Regions from separate parts of the Streptomyces sp. B3I8 genome, predicted to be linked through region 2. Evidence: riboswitches for the same ligand, from Rfam matches in the RefSeq annotation. Region 2 holds a riboswitch; the other holds the start of a gene.

The links. Region 2 has a riboswitch for cyclic di-AMP ahead of QFZ64_RS06115 (C40 family peptidase). Riboswitches for the same ligand answer to the same signal wherever they lie in the genome.
Positions count from the first base shown of each region.
Region 1: another riboswitch for cyclic di-AMP. It lies ahead of QFZ64_RS26050 (M23 family metallopeptidase); the one in region 2 lies ahead of QFZ64_RS06115 (C40 family peptidase).

Region 1 covers NZ_JAUSYN010000002.1:5,382,026-5,385,426, forward strand. The annotation lists gene QFZ64_RS26045 (pitrilysin family protein) at 1-1,355, shown strand, start outside; cyclic di-AMP (ydaO/yuaA leader) riboswitch at 1,589-1,743, shown strand; gene QFZ64_RS26050 (M23 family metallopeptidase) at 1,756-2,514, shown strand; gene QFZ64_RS26055 (GntR family transcriptional regulator) at 2,742-3,401, shown strand, end outside.
Region 2 covers NZ_JAUSYN010000002.1:872,495-875,895, reverse strand. The annotation lists gene QFZ64_RS06125 (ATP-binding protein) at 1-297, shown strand, start outside; gene QFZ64_RS06120 (DUF6328 family protein) at 423-977, opposite strand; gene QFZ64_RS06115 (C40 family peptidase) at 1,113-1,586, opposite strand; cyclic di-AMP (ydaO/yuaA leader) riboswitch at 1,590-1,799, opposite strand; gene ddaH (dimethylargininase) at 2,435-3,283, shown strand; gene rocD (ornithine--oxo-acid transaminase) at 3,280-3,401, shown strand, end outside.

The DNA.
Region 1 (3,401 bases), 4.5 Mb from region 2:
AGCCCTCGGCCGGCGAGGCCAAGCCCTGGGCGTTCCCCGCGCCCGAACGCGGCACCCTGGACAACGGCCTGACGCTGCTGCGCTGCCACCGCCCGGGCCAGCAGGTCGTCGCCGTCGAGGTGCTCCTCGACGCGCCCCTGGAGGCCGAGCCGCAAGGGCAGGAGGGCGTCGCCACCCTCATGGCGCGCGCCTTCTCCGAGGGCACCGACAAGCACTCCGCCGAGGACTTCGCCGCCGAGCTGGAGCGCTGCGGCGCCACTCTCGACGCGCACGCCGACCACCCCGGCGTACGGCTCTCCCTGGAGGTGCCCGTCTCGCGGCTCGCCAAGGCGCTCGGTCTGCTCGCCGACGCGCTGCGCGCCCCCGCGTTCGACGACGGCGAGATCGAGCGCCTGGTGCGCAACCGGCTCGACGAGATCCCGCACGAGACCGCCAACCCGGCCCGGCGCGCCGCGAAGGAGCTGTCCCGGCAGCTCTTCCCTGCGGACTCCCGCATGTCCCGGCCCCGTCAGGGCACCGAGGAGAGCGTCGCGGCCATCGACTCCGCCGCCGTACGCGCCTTCTACGAGCGGCACGTACGGCCCGCCACGGCCACCGCGGTCGTCGTCGGCGACCTCACCGGCGTCGACCTGGACGCGCTCCTCGCGGACACGCTCGGCGCGTGGACCGGGGCGCCCGGACAGCCGCGCCCGGTGCCCTCGGTGACGGCCGACGACACCGGCCGCGTGATCGTCGTGGACCGCCCCGGAGCCGTCCAGACGCAGCTCCTCATCGGCCGCGTCGGGGCCGACCGGCACGACCGGGTGTGGCCCGCCCAGGTGCTCGGCACGTACTGCCTCGGCGGCACCCTCACCTCGCGGCTGGACCGTGTGCTGCGCGAGGAGAAGGGCTACACCTACGGAGTGCGCGCGTTCGCCCAGGTGTTGCGCTCCGCACCCGACGGAAGCGGTGCCGCGATGCTCGCCATCAGCGGCTCCGTCGACACGCCGAACACCGGTCCCGCGCTCGACGACCTGTGGAAGGTGCTGCGCACCCTCGCCGCCGAGGGCCTGACCGACGCCGAGCGCGATGTCGCCGTGCAGAACCTGGTGGGCGTCGCCCCGCTGAAGTTCGAGACCGCGGCCGCCGTCGCGAGCTCGCTCGCCGACCAGGTGGAGCAGCACCTGCCCGACGACTACCAGGCGACGCTCTATCAGCAGCTCGCCGCCACCGGCACGGTGGAGGCGACGGCCGCCGTCGTCAACGCCTTCCCGCCCGACCGCCTGGTGACGGTCCTGGTGGGCGACGCCGCGCGGATCGCGGAGCCCGTACGGGCGCTGGGCATCGGCGAGGTCACCGTGGTGGCCGCCGAGTAGCCCGCGCCGCGCGTGAGGTGGGGGAGGCCCCGGTGACGTGTCATGTCACCGGGGCCTCCGTTCACCCGCAGGTGCCCACCCGCGGGCTCGAATTCGTCCGTATTGCCATGGGAGATGGCGCTTCGCACGTGTGGGATACGCAACAAAAACGTGACCTCGTTTGCCCGCTGAAACGGCGTCCGCTTAGCGTCTTCCCGGCTGTCCGTCAGGCAGCGCGCCGCATCCGCGGCAGCGGGCAGCCATCGCCGAGTCCCCGTACGGCGCGAGCCAGGGGAGCCGGGGACCCATGTCCCTGGGGTGAATCGGACACCCCCATGAAGGGTGTCCGTAGGAGACCTTCCTGCTCCGAACCCGTCAGCTAACCCGGTAGGCGAGAGGGAAGGAAAGGACGACCCCCTACATGGCGTTCACCCGCGCCCCCGGGAAGCACCGCCGCGCCGATCGCTCGAAGCGCACGACGACCGGCGCCGTGGGCGTCGCGGCACTCGCGACCACCGGCGTCGTCGGCACCCTGGCCGCCCCCGCGTTCGCCGCCGAACCGCCCGCCTCGGTCGGGCAGACCGGACTCCTGAAGGCCGCCGGTATCGGCGAGAGCGTCGCCGCGCGGATCGACGCCCAGGCCCTGGCCCAGGAGAAGGCCGCCGCACGCAAGGAGGCCGAGGAGGCCGCGCGCAAGGAGGCCGCCGAGCAGGCGAAGCGGGCGCACGAGGCCAAGGAGCGCGCCGCCCGCGAGGCCGAGCGCAAGCGGCTCAACACGTTCGTCGCGCCGATCGCGGGCTCCTACGTCTCCACCGGCTACCAGGCCAGCAGCTCCCTGTGGTCCTCCGGCAGCCACACCGGCATCGACTTCCACGCCGCCACCGGCACCTCCGTGCACGCCGTCGGCGTCGGCACCGTCGTGGAGACGGGCTGGGGCGGGGCGTACGGCAACCAGATCGTCATCAAGATGAACGACGGCACCTTCACCCAGTACGGCCACCTGTCGTCCATCGGCGTCACGGTGGGCCAGCAGGTCACCGCCGGACAGCAGATCGGCCTGTCCGGCGCGACCGGCAACGTCACCGGCCCGCACCTGCACTTCGAGGCCCGTACGAGCCCGGAGTACGGCTCGGACATCGACCCGGTGGCGTACCTGCGCGGCCACGGTGTCAACGTCTGACGTACACGTACACGTCCCGCTCCACTTGCCTGCCCGCCTTCCCGCTCGCCCGCACGTGACGGCCCCGGCTCACCGAAGCCGGGGCCGTTCCGGTTTTGTTCCGCCGCTGGCCAAAAAATAACCATGAGCGGTATCTCGCCGTCGGAAATTCCCCTCGCCTGCAATAGAGTCGGTCGAGCAATGCGCCGGCCGACGGTGTTTGCACGGGAATCAGGCGGAGGTCGGACATGCGTATTCCGGCGCACTCGGTATGCACGGCGATCCGCGAGGACATCGTCGCCGGTGTCCACGCGCGCGGCAGCCGGCTCACCGAGGAGGTGCTCGCCCGGCGCTACGGCGTCTCCCGCGTCCCCGTGCGCGAGGCGCTGCGCACGCTGGAGGCCGAGGGGTTCGTCGTCACCCGCCGGCACGCGGGCGCGTGCGTGGCCGAACCCGGCGCGCAGGAGGCCGCCGATCTGCTGGACATGCACGTCCTGCTGGAGCCGCTCGGTGCCGCCAGGGCCGCCCGGCGGCGCACCGAGGCGCATCTGAAGGTGCTGCGTGGCCTGGTCAGGCTGGGCAGGGAGCGGGCGGGCCGGGGCAACAGCGACGACCTGCGCTCCCTGGACGGCTGGTTCCACGACACGCTCGCCCAGGCCGCCGGGAGCCCTGCGCTGAGCACCACGCTGGCCCAGCTGCGGCACAAGATCGCGTGGATGTACGTCACGGGGGAGCCGGCGGACCCGCTGACGGACTGGGCGGAACACGGCGCCGTCGTCGACGCGATCGCCCGCGGCGACGGCGAACGCGCCCGCACCCTCACCGCCCTGCACACCGAGCGGTCGGCCGCGACGCACCGCCTCCGCCCCGCCGGACCGGTCACCGCCGTGAGCACTTCGCAACAAGCC
Region 2 (3,401 bases):
TCCGAGCTCGCCACCAACGCCGTGCAGCACACCTTGGGGATGTCGCCGACCTTCACGGTCGACCTCGCCCTGGACCGGGACGAGCAGCTCCGCGTCGGGGTCACCGATGGCCATCCGCGCTTCCCCGAGCGGCTGCCGGCGGCCGTGCAGCGGGACAACGGGCGCGGTCTGGTCATCGTGCGCTGTCTGACCGCGGAGTACGGCGGGCGGCTCAGCGTGCGGCCCACCCGGGAGGGCGGGAAGAGGATCGAGATCGAGCTGCCGTGGAAGGTGCCCGCGATCCAGCCGGACCCGTGACGGGACGGGATCCAGCCGGGCCCGTGACGGGACGGGATCCAGCCGGGCCCGTGACGGGACGGGATCCAGCCGGGCCCGTGACGGGACCCGGTCCGACCGGACCCGGGAGCGGCATGGCCGGCCGCTCAGCCGCCGGAGTCCCTCCGGTCCGGGTCGTCGGGCGTCTGTGTGGAGCCCTTGGTGACCTGCTGTCGGTCCGTGCGGACACCGGTGCGGCGGACCAGCCGCGGCAGGACGCCCCACAGCAGGACGCATGCCGCCATGGTTCCCGCGCCCGCGGCGATGCCCGCCCCCCGGCCCAGCGTCACGTCCACCACGAGCAGCACCGAGCCGGTGAACGCCAGCATCAGTACCGCCAGGCCCGCCGAGGCCAGTCGTGAGGAGACCTGCACGATCAGCGGCTTGGCGTTCTGCTGGAACAGCGAGCGGTGCAGCGCCGCCGGCGCGGTGAACAGGACGGCCGCCAGCATCGCCAGCAGCAGCGTGACGACGTACGTCGCGCGCTGGAACGTGTCGATGTGCGGGAAGCGCTGCGTGAAGGCCAGCGTCAGCAGGAAGGCGAACAGGATCTGCACGCCCGCCTGGGTGACGCGCACCTCCTGCAGCAGCTCGGCGAAGTTGCGGTCGGCACGCTCCAGCGGGGTCTCGTTGCGTTGGTCGTGGTGAGGACGGTCGGCCATGACTGACAGATAACCGTTCCACGGCCCGTCATGCCCCTGACCGGCACGGACCACCGGGGTGCCGGGGCCCGCCGTGCGGGTACGAACGCCGGGGGCCCGGCACCGGAGTACGGGTACCGGGGCCCCGGCGGGCGGTCAGCGCACCCTGCCGTACCAGACGCTCCTGGTCCACAGCTTCTGCAGCCGTACGACGTCACCCGTCTTCGGCGCGTGCCAGATCTTCCCCTTACCGGCGTAGATGCCCACGTGGTACACGTAACTGCCCGTGTGGAAGAACACCAGGTCGCCCGCCTTGCGGTGGGACGACGAGATGTGACGCGTCTTGTTGTACTGGGCCGCGGCCGTCCGGGGCAGCTTCTTGCCCGCCTTCTTGAACGAGTACAGCGTCAGCCCGGAGCAGTCGAACCGGTGCGGTCCGGTGGCGCCCCACTGGTAGGGGGCGCCCTTCTTCGACGCCGCGACGTGCAGCGCCTTCGTCGCCGTGGTCGCGGCGGACGCCTGGGAGGCGACGCCGGGGACCGCGATGCTGCCGCCCACGGCGGCGAGGGTGAGGGCCGAGGCGGTGCCGGCCCGGGTCAACAGCGACGGGACACGATCGAGCGCAGTCATGCGCAACCCTTCGTCAGCCGCCTGTGAAGGATGACCTGTCGGATTCGGGCTGGCGAAGTTGCCCGGCCGCTGACGCGGCTTCACCCCAAGGGCTGCTCGGCACGGACCGTGTGTCCGTCCCGGCGACCCGTCGTGCTCGGGTCCTCCACTCCTGCCGATCCACTCCTGTCGACCGGTCATCCGGGCGGCGGCAGGATTCGGCGTCCGCCCGGACCGCCCCGCCTCTTGTGGCGGGGGCTGTCGGAAGGGATCTTCACCCATCGAAGTCCGAAAATCCCAACGGAACCGGAGGTTTGTGTTGTTACTCACCACTCTGCTGTTCGAGTGAACACCCTTTGTTTCGGCCCGCGTCCAGAACCGGGAGGAGCCCCGGACCAGCACCGGAACACCTCGTTCCGCTTGGTGTCCACCCGGGTCGCGCAACCGGGCGGGTCCCGAAAGACGAGGTGTGTCTACGCCGAAAGGGGGTACCCCGTCCGGCCCCTCGCGCCGGGAGTGTCGCCGGGTGCGAGGGAACGTGGGGGGCGGCCGCCGGCCGACCGTCGGCCGGCCGCGAGCTCCCGCGGGCCGGCCGTGGGGCGCCGGGGTCGGTCGCCGCCGCGCCAGAAGGATGCGGGCTCCGCGCCACGCGTGAGCCATGACGAGCCCCCGCCGCCCAAGAACCCATGCGGGCCCCCGCCGGGCAGGAGCCGTTGCGGGCCCTCACCACGCAAGAACGTTGCGGACCCCCGCACTCTCACGCAGTGAAGCTGCGCGTACGCGCAGTTTTCATCACTTGTCCGGCGCTCTTCGCCGTCTCTACCGTGGTCTCACCCCCTTCGGCACCGCATCAGCGGAGGTACCCCTTCGTGCCCGAATCCCGTGTGCCGCGCCCTCGGCGCTACCTCGTCTGCGAACCCACGTACTTCACCGTCCGGTACGCGATCAATCCCTGGATGCACCCCGACGTCCCCGTCGACACCGGCCTCGCCCTGATCCAGTGGCGGAACCTGGTCCGCGCCTACCGCGACCACGGCCACACCGTCGAGACCGTGCCCCCCGTCCCCGGCCTCCCGGACATGGTCTTCGCCGCCAACTCCGCCCTCGTCCTGGACGGCCGCGTCTTCGGCTCCCTCTTCCACGCCCCCGAACGCCGCCCCGAGTCGAGCGCCTACGCGGCCTGGTTCAAGGCCGCCGGCCACGACGTGTACCGGCCCGAGTCGGTGTGCGAGGGCGAGGGCGACCTCGTTCCGGCCGGCCGGTACATCCTCGCCGGCACCGGCTTCCGCACCACCCCCGAAGCCCACCGCGAGGCCCAGGAGTTCTTCGGCGCCCCGGTCATCGGGCTGCGTCTGGTGGACCCGTACTTCTACCACCTCGACACCGCCCTGTGCGTCCTCGACCCGGTGGACCCCAGCGCCCCCTCCGCCCCCGGCCGGGAGGCGAACATCGCCTACTACCCGGACGCGTTCTCGCCGGGCAGCCGCGAGGTACTGGCCCGGCTGTTCCCGGACGCGGTGCTCGCCACCCGCCGGGACGCGCTCGCCCTCGGCCTCAACTCGGTCTCGGACGGCCGCCACGTCTTCCTCCCTCCGCGCGCCACGGACCTCGCCGACCGGCTCGCCCGCCGCGGATACGTCCCCGTCCCCGTCGACCTGTCGGAGTTCCTCAAGGCCGGCGGCGGCATCAAGTGCTGCACCCAGGAGATCCGTTCATGACCGCTCCCGCCCGTGACCACCTCACCACCGCCGGTCTGATCAGCGCCGAGGAACCGGTCCTCGCGCACAACTACCACCCCCTGCCCGTGGTCGTCGCCCGTGGCGAGGGCACCTGGGT